3 regions of the Citrobacter rodentium NBRC 105723 genome follow, and region 2 is predicted to be linked to each of the others. Evidence: predicted binding sites of a transcription regulator. Region 2 holds the regulator's gene; each other region holds the start of a gene.
What was found. Region 2 encodes PurR, which represses purine synthesis genes. Its sites were predicted from a motif close to CANGCAAACGTTTGCNTG; they were not measured.
Positions count from the first base shown of each region.

Region 1: a site for PurR is predicted at 2,755-2,772, ahead of cvpA (colicin V production protein). Genes of this name have one in related genera too.
Region 3: a site for PurR is predicted at 2,121-2,138, ahead of gltS (sodium/glutamate symporter). Genes of this name have one in related genera too.

Region 1 is NZ_CP082833.1:2,717,194-2,721,063, forward strand. Features, by position in the region: gene accD (acetyl-CoA carboxylase, carboxyltransferase subunit beta) at 1-495, shown strand, start outside; gene folC (bifunctional tetrahydrofolate synthase/dihydrofolate synthase) at 687-1,955, shown strand; gene dedD (cell division protein DedD) at 1,945-2,607, shown strand; gene cvpA (colicin V production protein) at 2,828-3,316, shown strand; gene purF (amidophosphoribosyltransferase) at 3,351-3,870, shown strand, end outside.
Region 2 is NZ_CP082833.1:4,082,351-4,086,220, reverse strand. Features, by position in the region: gene punC (purine nucleoside transporter PunC) at 1-464, opposite strand, end outside; gene punR (DNA-binding transcriptional activator PunR) at 577-1,509, shown strand; gene purR (HTH-type transcriptional repressor PurR) at 1,506-2,531, opposite strand; gene cydH (cytochrome bd-I oxidase subunit CydH) at 2,825-2,914, shown strand; gene K7R23_RS19395 (MFS transporter) at 3,080-3,870, shown strand, end outside.
Region 3 is NZ_CP082833.1:1,205,069-1,208,938, forward strand. Features, by position in the region: gene recG (ATP-dependent DNA helicase RecG) at 1-719, shown strand, start outside; gene gltS (sodium/glutamate symporter) at 763-1,968, opposite strand; gene xanP (xanthine/proton symporter XanP) at 2,190-3,581, shown strand; gene K7R23_RS05685 (AsmA family protein) at 3,702-3,870, shown strand, end outside.

The DNA.
Region 1 (3,870 bases), 1.4 Mb from region 2:
CGTTTCGTCCGCGCCGTTGAGCAGGCGCTGGAAGATAACTGCCCGCTGGTGTGCTTCTCCGCTTCCGGCGGCGCGCGTATGCAGGAAGCGCTGATGTCGCTGATGCAGATGGCGAAAACCTCTGCCGCGCTGGCCAAAATGCAGGAGCGCGGTCTGCCGTACATTTCCGTGCTGACCGACCCGACCATGGGCGGCGTTTCTGCAAGCTTCGCGATGCTGGGCGATCTGAATATCGCCGAGCCGAAAGCGCTGATTGGCTTTGCTGGTCCGCGCGTTATCGAACAAACCGTCCGTGAAAAACTGCCGCCGGGATTCCAGCGCAGTGAGTTCCTGATTGAAAAGGGCGCTATCGACATGATCGTTCGCCGTCCGGAAATGCGCCTGAAGCTGGCGAGCATCCTGGCGAAGCTGATGAACCTGCCGACGCCGAATCCGGACGCCCCGCGTGAAGGCGTGGTGGTGCCGCCGGTACCGGATCAGGAACCCGAGGCCTGATCATTTACTCTATGGATTTCGAGTTGCAGGTAGGCGGCAAGAGAGTTCATCCCGATGAGCTTGCGCAGGCAAATGATTCGGGTGAACGAGAGCAGCCAACAAGCCTGCAGCCTGAAAGACGACGAGTACAAAAGGGCAGGGCCAGCTGGCGCTGCCTTTTGCTTTTCTCAACGTAACCAATTACGGGCATCATGGAAAACAAACGCATTCCTCAAGCCGCGTCGCCCCTGGCCTCGTGGCTTTCTTATCTGGAAAATCTGCACGCCAAAAACATCGACCTTGGGCTTGAGCGCATAAGCCAGGTGGCGGCGAAGCTGAACGTGCTGAAGCCTGCGCCGTTTGTCTTTACCGTCGCCGGAACCAACGGCAAAGGCACCACCTGCCGGACGCTGGAGTCGGTGCTGATGGCGGCAGGCTACAGGGTCGGCGTTTACAGCTCGCCGCATCTGGTGCGCTATACCGAGCGGGTGCGCATAGAGGGCAATGAACTGCCTGAATCTGCCCATACCGCTTCCTTCGCTGAAATCGAAGCGGCGCGCGGCGATATCTCTTTGACCTACTTTGAGTACGGCACCCTATCCGCGCTGTGGCTGTTTAAACAGGCCAGTCTCGACGTGGTGATACTGGAGGTCGGGCTGGGCGGTCGGCTGGACGCCACCAACATTGTTGATGCCGACGTCGCGGTAGTGACCAGCATTGCGCTGGATCACACCGACTGGCTGGGACCGGATCGCGAAAGCATTGGTCGCGAAAAGGCGGGGATTTTCCGGGCGGAAAAACCGGCTATCGTCGGTGAACCGGAAATGCCGTCGACCATTGCGGACGTCGCCCAGGAAAAAGGCGCCTGGCTTCAGCGCTGCGGCGTTGACTGGCGCTATCAGGTAACCGGCGAGGGCTGGCGTTTCAGCGACGCGCAGGGGACGTTAAGCGATTTACCGTTGCCGCAGGTGCCACAGCCGAATGCGGCGACCGCGCTGGCGGCATTGCGCGCCAGCGGCCTGCCGCTAAGCGAGAAGGCGATTCGCGACGGTATCGCCGGGGCGATTTTACCCGGACGCTTTCAGATAGTGAGCGAGTCCCCGCGGGTGATCCTGGATGTCGCGCATAATCCTCATGCGGCGGAATACCTTACCGGACGGCTGAAAATGTTACCGAAACAGGGGCGCGTGCTGGCGGTTATCGGTATGCTACACGATAAGGATATTGCGGGAACGCTGGCCTGGTTGAAAAGCGTGGTCGACGACTGGTATTGTGCTCCGCTGGAGGGGCCGCGTGGCGCAACCGCGGAACAACTGCTGGAACATCTGGGCCAGGGTGGTGTCTATGACAGCGTGGCGCAGGCCTGGCGCGCGGCGCGGGCTGACGCGAAGCCGGAAGACACCGTACTGGTGTGTGGCTCCTTCCACACGGTAGCACATGTCATGGAAGTGATGGACGCGGGGAGAATCGGTGGCGAGTAAATTTCAGAATCGTTTAGTCGGCACGATTGTGCTGGTCGCGCTGGGGGTCATTGTGCTTCCCGGCCTGCTCGACGGGCAGAAAAAACATTATCAGGATGAGTTTGCCGCCATTCCGCTGGTGCCGAAACCGGGCGATCGCGACGAGCCGGACATGATGCCTGCCGCGACGCAGGCGCTGCCGACGCAGCCGCCGGAAGGCGCCGCGGAAGAGGTGCGGGCTGGTGACGCGGCGGCGCCGTCGCTGGATCCGTCGCGCTATGCCGCCACGAACAACCCCGATCTCGCGCCAGCGCCTGTTGAGCAGCCCAGACCTAAGCCGGTTGAAAAACTGAAGCCAAAACCGCAGCCGCAGGTTGAGGCTACGCCTGCTCCGGCGGCAAAACCAGCGGCGGAGAAACCTGCGCCGACGGGCAAAGCTTACGTTGTTCAACTGGGCGCACTGAAAAACGCCGATAAGGTTAATGAAATCGTAGGGAAACTTCGTGGCGCTGGCTACCGGGTATATACTGTGCCGTCGACGCCGGTGCAGGGTAAAATCACCCGCATCCTGGTCGGGCCGGATGCCTCGCGCGACAAGCTGAAAGGATCGCTTGGCGAGCTGAAGCAGCTTTCCGGCCTGAGCGGAGTAGTGATGGGGTACAGCCCGAACTAAGGTTTTTGCCTGATGGCCGCAAACGGTGTCCGTAGGCCGGATAAGGCGTTTACGCCGCCATCCGGCAATGCCCCGGCGGGGCAAAATGATGATGGCGTTGAATATTTTTTCAGCGCCATTTTTATTTACGCGCGGGAAGGAAATCCCTACGCAAACGTTTTCTTTTTCTGTTAGAATGCGCCCCGAACAGGACGGCAGGGCGTAAAATCGTGGGACGAATATGGTCTGGATTGATTACGCCATTATCGCGGTGATTGGTTTTTCCTGTCTGGTTAGCCTGATCCGTGGCTTTGTACGTGAAGCGTTATCGTTGGTGACATGGGGTTGTGCTTTCTTTGTCGCCAGCCATTACTACACTTATCTGTCTGTCTGGTTTTCGGGCTTTGAAGATGAACTGGTTCGAAACGGGATTGCCATCGCGGTGCTGTTTATCGCGACGCTTATCGTCGGCGCGGTCGTCAACTTCGTTGTCGGGCAACTGGTTGAGAAAACCGGTTTGTCGGGCACTGACCGGGTGTTAGGGATCTGTTTTGGCGCTCTGCGTGGCGTGTTGATTGTCGCTGCCATTCTGTTCTTTCTCGATACCTTTACCGGATTGTCGAAAAGCGAGGACTGGAGCCAGTCGCGGCTGATCCCGGAGTTCAGTTTCATCATCAGATGGTTCTTTGACTATCTGCAAAGCTCGTCAAGTTTCTTGCCCAGGGCTTAAGCATTGGGTTGTCGCTTAACGAGGAAAAAGACGTATGTGCGGTATTGTCGGTATCGCCGGTGTTATGCCGGTCAACCAGTCGATTTATGATGCCTTAACGGTGCTTCAGCATCGTGGTCAGGATGCTGCTGGCATCATCACCATTGATGCGAACAACTGCTTCCGTTTGCGTAAAGCAAACGGCCTGGTGAGCGATGTATTTGAAGCCCGCCATATGCAGCGTATGCAGGGCAATATGGGTATCGGCCATGTGCGTTACCCAACGGCTGGCAGCTCCAGCGCCTCTGAAGCTCAACCTTTCTACGTCAACTCGCCGTACGGCATTACCCTTGCTCACAACGGCAACCTGACCAACGCCCATGAGCTGCGTAAAAAGCTGTTCGAAGAGAAGCGCCGCCATATCAATACCACCTCCGACTCTGAGATTCTGCTTAACATTTTCGCCAGCGAGCTGGATAACTTCCGCCACTATCCGCTGGAAGCCGATAACATTTTTGCCGCCATTGCCGCCACTAACCGCCAGATCCGCGGCGCCTACGCCTGCGTGGCGATGA
Region 2 (3,870 bases):
GTGAGGATCCAGCTGCCCAGCAGCGGCGCCAGCGCAGGGGAGAGCCCCACCAGCGGCATGATGGTGGCGAAAATGCGGTTAATTTTTTGCGACGGATAATAATCCGTCACCAGCGCCTGCCAGATAACGGATGCGGCGCAAACCCCCACCGCCTGAATAAAGCGCAGCGCCAGTAAGGCGGCGGCGCTCTCCACCCACAGCATCCCCAGACTGCCAAGAGCGAAAATAGCTAATCCCAACAGCAGTACCGGTTTACGTCCATAGCGATCGGAAAGCGGTCCCCACAGCAGCTGCGCCACGGCAAAGCCGGCCAAAAACAGACTGAGGCTGGCGCTGACCGCGGAAGCGGACGTTTGCAGGTCACTCTGAATGGCGGCGAAGGCAGGGAGATACATATCCGTTGCCAGAAATCCCAGCACGCTAAGGCCCGCCAGCCAGACTAAAAACCCTTTTCCTGGTTGCATAGTTGTTCTCTTATTTTTAATGAAAAACTCTGGCGCAGAGTGTAGGGAGTGTCTTTTACCTTGTGAAACGGTAATATTTGCTTATTGCGTTCAAAAATTTTGCAGGCAGATTATGTGGTCAGAATACGCGCTGGAAGTGGTGGATGCGGTGGCGCGCAACGGGAGTTTCAGTTCGGCAGCGCAAGAGTTGCACCGGGTGCCTTCGGCGGTAAGCTATACGGTACGTCAACTGGAAGAGTGGCTGGCGGTGCCGCTGTTTGAGCGGCGGCACCGGGATGTGGCGCTGACGCCTGCCGGCGTATGGTTTTTAAAAGAAGGGCGTTCTGTTATCAAAAAAATGCAGGACACCCGTCGGCAGTGTCAGCAAATTGCTAACGGCTGGCGCGGGCAGTTGCCGATCGCGGTGGACAATATTGTTCGGCCTGAGCGCACCGGGCAGATGATCGTCGATTTCTATCGCCACTTCGACGATGTGGAGCTGCTGGTGTTTCAGGAGGTCTTTAACGGCGTCTGGGATGCGCTCTCTGACGGCAGGGTGGAACTCGCCATCGGCGCGACCCGCGCCATTCCGGTAGGGGGACGCTACGCCTTTCGGGATATGGGGATGCTGAGCTGGAGCTGCGTGGTCGCCAGCCATCACCCCCTGGCGGCGATGGCTGGACCGATAAGCGATGACACGCTGCGAAACTGGCCCTCGCTGGTGCTGGAAGATACCTCGCGCAATTTGCCTAAACGGGTAACGTGGCTGCTGGACAATCAGAGGCGGGTGGTGGTGCCGGACTGGGATTCGTCCGCCACCTGCATCAGTGCCGGACTCTGTATCGGCATGGTGCCGACCCACTTTGCCAAACCGCATCTTAACGCGGGACGATGGGTGGCGCTTGAGCTGGAAAATCCCTTCCCGGACGCCGCCTGCTGTCTGACCTGGCAGCAAAATGATATGTCGCCCGCGCTGGCGTGGCTGCTGGAATATCTGGGAGACAGCGAAACGCTGAACCGGGAGTGGCTGCGGGAGCCTGATGAGACGCCCGCAGAGAAGGCTTAGCGGCGATAGTCGCGGAACGGGCCGTCGGCCACCGAACGACGCTCAATCAGGCGCGGATGCACCTCTATTGACTGCGACTCCTCACGCTTGTTGACGATGCGGTCCAGCAGCATATTAAAGGCCGTTTCACCCAGCGAATCTTTTGGCTGGTGGATAGTGGTCAATGCCGGGGTAAAGAAGCGGGCGTTGCGCACGTTGTCATAGCCAATCAGCGACACATCCTGCGGAACGCGCAGGCCCATTTCGTCAGCGGCGCAGAGCGCACCCATTGCCATGATGTCGCCGCCGCAAAATACTGCCGTCGGGCGATGCGACTGCGACAGGATCTGCTGCATGGCGCGATAGCCGGACTCGGGTTCAAAATCGCCCTGCACAATCCAGTTTTCCGGCACTTTAATCAGCGCCTCTTCCATCGCTTTCATAAAGCCGGCCAGGCGGCCCGCGCCGGTGTTGCGCTCCAGCGGACCCGGAATTACGCCGATTTCACGATGTCCGCGCTCCACCAGGTAGCGACCCGCCATATAACCGCCCTCAAAGGCGTTATCGATCACCGAGTCGGTAAAGTCGGCTTTCGCTTCGCCCCAGTCCATCACCACCATAGGGATATGGCGATACTCCTCCAGCATTGCGAGCAGGGGATCGGGATACTCAGAGCACATCACCAGCAGACCGTCGACGCGCTTCTGCGCCATCATCGACAGATAGGCGCGCTGTTTTTCCAGGTTGTTCCAGGCGTTGCCGAGGATCAGGGTGTAGCCTTTCTGGAAGCAGTTTTTTTCCACCGCTTCAATAATTTCGGCAAAATACGCGGCTTCGCTGCTGGTCGCCAGCAGGCCAATGGATTTGGTGTGATTCACCTTCAGGCTGCGGGCAACGGCGCTGGGGGAATAGTGCAATTCTTTGATTGCCGCCCACACCGCGTTACGCGTTTCCTCTGCAACGAAACGCGTTTTATTGATTACGTGTGATACGGTTGTAGTGGAAACGTTTGCTCGCTTCGCTACATCTTTAATGGTTGCCATTACATCTCACTCCAGACCCTGCCTGAACATTAAATACGCTAAGTAATCGTTTGCCTTTACACACCCCGATCGCAACATCAGGGTTGCGGCACGCCGGGAAAACGACACGGAACGTCAGGAAGGGGTCAATGGCCGGTACGCTAAACAAGTAAGCGTCGAATTTTGGCTGATCTTAACGAAAAGGGGAAGTGTTAAAAACAGATATCACTCTAAAACATGGGAGATTTTTACCGTCAAGTGTGCAAAAATGCGCTATATCACTTTTTGTGTGGGTATAAAAAGGAGAAAACTTGATGAGCACCGATCTGAAATTTTCATTAATCACCACGTTTATTGTTCTGGCCCTGATTGTTGCGGGTGGTTTAACCGCAGCGCTGCACTGATTCATCGCTGAGGGGGCGGTTGCTCCCTCACGCTCGCCGCTATTGTTATCGGTTTTGCAAAAGTCTTTTGTAAAATTGTAAACTTCTCTTTTTTTGTGATTAGCATCATACTTTTGACTTTCCTTAGCATCGCGAATAAACGCGGACAGGCGGAGTCATTACCGTATGAAAATAAATTATCCCTTACTGGCGCTGGCCATTGGCGCATTCGGTATCGGTACGACTGAATTCTCTCCAATGGGCTTATTGCCGGTTATTGCCCGCGGCGTCGATGTGTCGATACCCGCAGCAGGGATGCTGATCAGCGCTTACGCCGTTGGGGTGATGGTCGGCGCGCCGCTCATGACGCTGCTGCTTTCGCACCGTGGCCGCCGTAATGCCTTGATCTTTCTGATGGCTATCTTCACGCTGGGGAACGTGCTTTCCGCTATCGCGCCTGATTACGCCACGCTGATGCTGTCCCGCATCCTCACCAGCCTCAACCACGGCGCATTTTTCGGCCTCGGTTCCGTTGTCGCCGCAAGCGTGGTGCCAAAGCACAAGCAGGCGAGCGCGGTCGCCACTATGTTTATGGGGCTGACCATCGCCAACATTGGCGGCGTGCCGGCGGCAACCTGGCTTGGGGAAACCATTGGCTGGCGCATGTCGTTTATTGCGACCGCCGGACTGGGGGTGATCGCCATAGTGAGCCTGTTTTTCTCCTTGCCGAAAGGCGGCGCCGGTACGCGTCCGGAGGTGAAAAAAGAGCTGGCTGTGCTGATGCGCCCGCAGGTGCTGTCGGCATTACTGACCACGGTGCTGGGCGCCGGCGCTATGTTCACGCTTTATACTTATATCGCGCCGGTATTGCACAGCATCACCCATGCCACGCCAGCGTTTGTCACCGGGATGCTGGTGCTGATTGGCGTTGGCTTCTCTATCGGCAACTATCTTGGCGGTAAACTGGCCGATCGCTC
Region 3 (3,870 bases), 2.5 Mb from region 2:
GCACGCCCGTTACTACGGTCGCAATTCCGGATACCCGGCGCAGCGATATTATTGACCGGGTACGCAACGCCTGCATTCAGGAAGGACGCCAGGCCTACTGGGTATGTACGCTGATTGAAGAGTCGGATCTGTTAGAAGCGCAGGCCGCAGAGGCAACATGGGAAGAGCTGAAGCTGGCCCTGCCGGAGCTGAACGTCGGGCTGGTGCATGGCCGGATGAAGCCTGCGGAAAAACAGGCGGTAATGGCGGCATTTAAGCAGGGCGAACTGCATCTGCTGGTCGCAACCACGGTGATAGAGGTGGGAGTGGATGTGCCTAACGCCAGCCTGATGATTATCGAAAACCCGGAACGTCTGGGCCTGGCGCAATTACATCAGCTTCGTGGTCGCGTAGGCCGCGGCGCGGTGGCCTCCCACTGCGTACTGCTCTACAAGTCTCCGCTGTCGAAAACGGCGCAGAAGCGTCTGCAGGTGCTGCGCGACAGTAACGACGGCTTTGTGATTGCGCAAAAAGATCTGGAAATTCGCGGTCCGGGGGAACTGCTGGGCACGCGTCAGACCGGAAATGCCGAGTTTAAAGTAGCGGATTTACTGCGCGATCAGGCCATTATCCCGGAAGTTCAACGCATTGCGCGCCATATCCATGAACGCTATCCGCAACAGGCAAAAGCGCTGATCGAACGCTGGATGCCGGAAACAGAGCGTTATTCCAACGCCTGATACTCACCGGAAAAGCGGCGGCAGTGATGCCGCCACGTCAGTTTTACTGGGCAAAAATCGGCAACAGCAGATACAGTTTAATCACCAGCGCGTTGACGATATCGATAAAGAACGCCCCCACCATCGGCACCACCAGAAACGCCATATGCGACGGACCGAAGCGGTCGGTAATCGCCTGCATGTTGGCGATCGCCGTTGGGGTGGCCCCCAGCCCAAACCCGCAGTGACCGGCAGCCAGCACGGCGGCATCGTAGTTTTTCCCCATCATCCGCCAGGTGACGAAAACGGCATACAGCGCCATAGCGACAGTTTGCACGACCAGGATCGCCAGCATCGGCAGCGCCAGCGACGCCAGTTCCCACAGCTTCAGGCTCATCAGCGCCATTGCCAGAAACAGCGACAGGCTGACGTTCCCCAGCACGGAAACCGCGCGTTCAAACACGCGGTAAAAGCCGAGCAGCGCCAGGCCGTTACTGACGATCACGCCGACAAACAGAACGCAGACAAAGGTGGGCAGTTCTAACACCGTCCCCGCTAATAATTGCGCAACGATCTTTCCGACGGTAAGACAGATGGCGATAAGCGCGATTGTTTCAATCAGCACCAGCGAGGTGATCATCCGCCCTACGTCCGGTTTTTCAAACGCCGTCGGCACTTCCTGGTCGTCAGGAATACCGTCTGGCGTGGTTGAGTGTTTAACGAGATAACGGGCAACCGGCCCGCCAATCAGACCGCCGAGCACCAGACCGAAGGTGGCGCAGGCCATCGCCACTTCCGTCGCGTTGGCAAAACCGTAGCGCTCGATAAACAGCTTACTCCACGCCGCCCCGGTGCCGTGACCGCCGGACAGGGTAATCGAACCGGCAATCAGCCCCATTAACGGGTCCAGTCCCAGCAGGCTCGCCATGCCAATACCAATGGCGTTTTGCATCAGCAGCAGCCCAACGACCACAATCAGAAAGATGCCAACAACGCGGCCGCCCTTTCTCAGACTGGCAATATTAGCGTTAAGACCGATGGTGGCGAAAAAGGCCAGCATTAACGGGTCACGCAGGGACATATCAAAATCGACTTCCCAGCCCATGCTTTTTTTCAGCACCAGCAGGGCAAGCGCCACCAGCAATCCGCCCGCCACGGGTTCAGGAATTGTATATTTCTTGAGAAAGGAGACTGACTGAACCAGCTTGCGTCCCAGCAGCAACGTCAGCGTTGCGGCAACAAGTGTCGATAAGGTATCGAGATGAAACATAAACAAGCTCCTGTTGTGTGCATGATTCGTTCACGCACGGTTATCCTGATTTTTCTGCTCTTTATGAGTTGTCGGAATGGATTTTAAGCAGAAACCAGGTAAAAGTTATATAAAAAGGTGAGTTTAGTTGTTTTAAATATTAAGATTCCTGCCTGGCAAACGTTTGCTTTTACCCTCTGGTCAGCTAAAATGCCCGCTTTTCCACCACGGGATTACCTCTGATGTCTGTTAATGCCCTCGAATCAGAAAATGCGCAACCGGTTGCGCATACTCAAAACAGTGAACTGATTTATCGTCTTGAAGATCGCCCGCCGCTACCGCAAACCCTGTTTGCCGCCTGCCAGCACCTGCTGGCGATGTTCGTTGCGGTGATCACCCCGGCGCTGCTTATCTGTCAGGCGCTGGGATTACCGGCTCAGGATACGCAACATATCATCAGCATGTCGCTGTTCGCGTCCGGCGTGGCCTCCATTATTCAGATTAAAGCATGGGGGCCGGTCGGTTCAGGGCTGCTGTCGATTCAGGGAACCAGCTTTAACTTCGTGGCGCCGTTGATTATGGGCGGCACCGCGCTGAAAACCGGCGGCGCTGACGTTCCTACCATGATGGCGGCGCTGTTCGGCACCCTGATGCTGGCAAGCTGCACCGAGATGGTGATCTCCCGTGTGCTGCATCTGGCGCGCCGCATTATCACGCCGCTGGTCTCGGGCGTGGTGGTGATGATTATCGGCCTGTCGCTGATTCAGGTCGGCCTGACGTCTATTGGCGGCGGTTATGCCGCCATGAGCAATAACACCTTCGGCGCGCCAAAAAACCTCCTGCTGGCGGGCGTGGTGCTGGTGCTGATCATTCTGCTTAACCGTCAACGTAACCCGTACCTGCGCGTCGCCTCGCTGGTTATCGCCATGGCCGCCGGCTATGCGCTGGCGTGGTTTATGGGCATGCTACCGGAGAACAGCGCGCCCGCTTCCCAGGCGCTGATTATGGTGCCGACGCCGCTGTACTACGGTCTGGGCATCGACTGGAATCTGCTGCTGCCGCTGATGCTGGTGTTTATGATCACCTCGCTGGAAACCATCGGCGATATCACCGCAACCTCTGACGTTTCTGAACAACCGGTTTCCGGCCCGCTGTACATGAAACGCCTGAAGGGCGGCGTGCTGGCTAACGGCCTGAACTCTTTTGTCTCCGCCGTGTTTAACACCTTTCCTAACTCCTGCTTTGGGCAAAACAACGGCGTCATTCAGTTGACCGGCGTAGCCAGCCGCTACGTAGGATTTGTCGTGGCGCTGATGCTGATCCTGCTCGGTCTGTTCCCGGCGGTAAGCGGTTTTGTACAGCACATTCCGGAACCGGTGCTCGGCGGCGCCACGCTGGTAATGTTTGGCACTATCGCCGCTTCCGGCGTGCGCATTGTGTCCCGCGAACCGCTGAACCGCCGCGCCATCCTGATTATCGCGCTTTCACTGGCGGTGGGCCTCGGCGTTTCTCAACAGCCGTTGATCCTGCAGTTCGCGCCGGACTGGGTGAAAAACCTGCTCTCTTCCGGCATTGCCGCGGGCGGTATTACCGCTATCTTACTGAACCTGATTTTCCCGCCTGAAAAGCAATAACGCGCCTGCGACGGTAATATTCCTTTACCGTCGCAATCATACTCTTTCACGATTCCTGCCTTGAGGATTGTGCGTAAATCGTGCATAACTCACCTATGTGTATTCGCGGGATGGAAGACCATGAAATTTATTGGAAAGCTGATTCTCTACCTGCTGATCGCCCTGCTGGTGGTGATCCTGGGCCTCTATTTTCTGCTGCAAACCCGCTGGGGAGCGGAACGCGTCAGTAGCTGGATCTCTGAGAACAGCAGTTATCGTCTGGCCTTTGATGCGATGGATCATCGTTTTT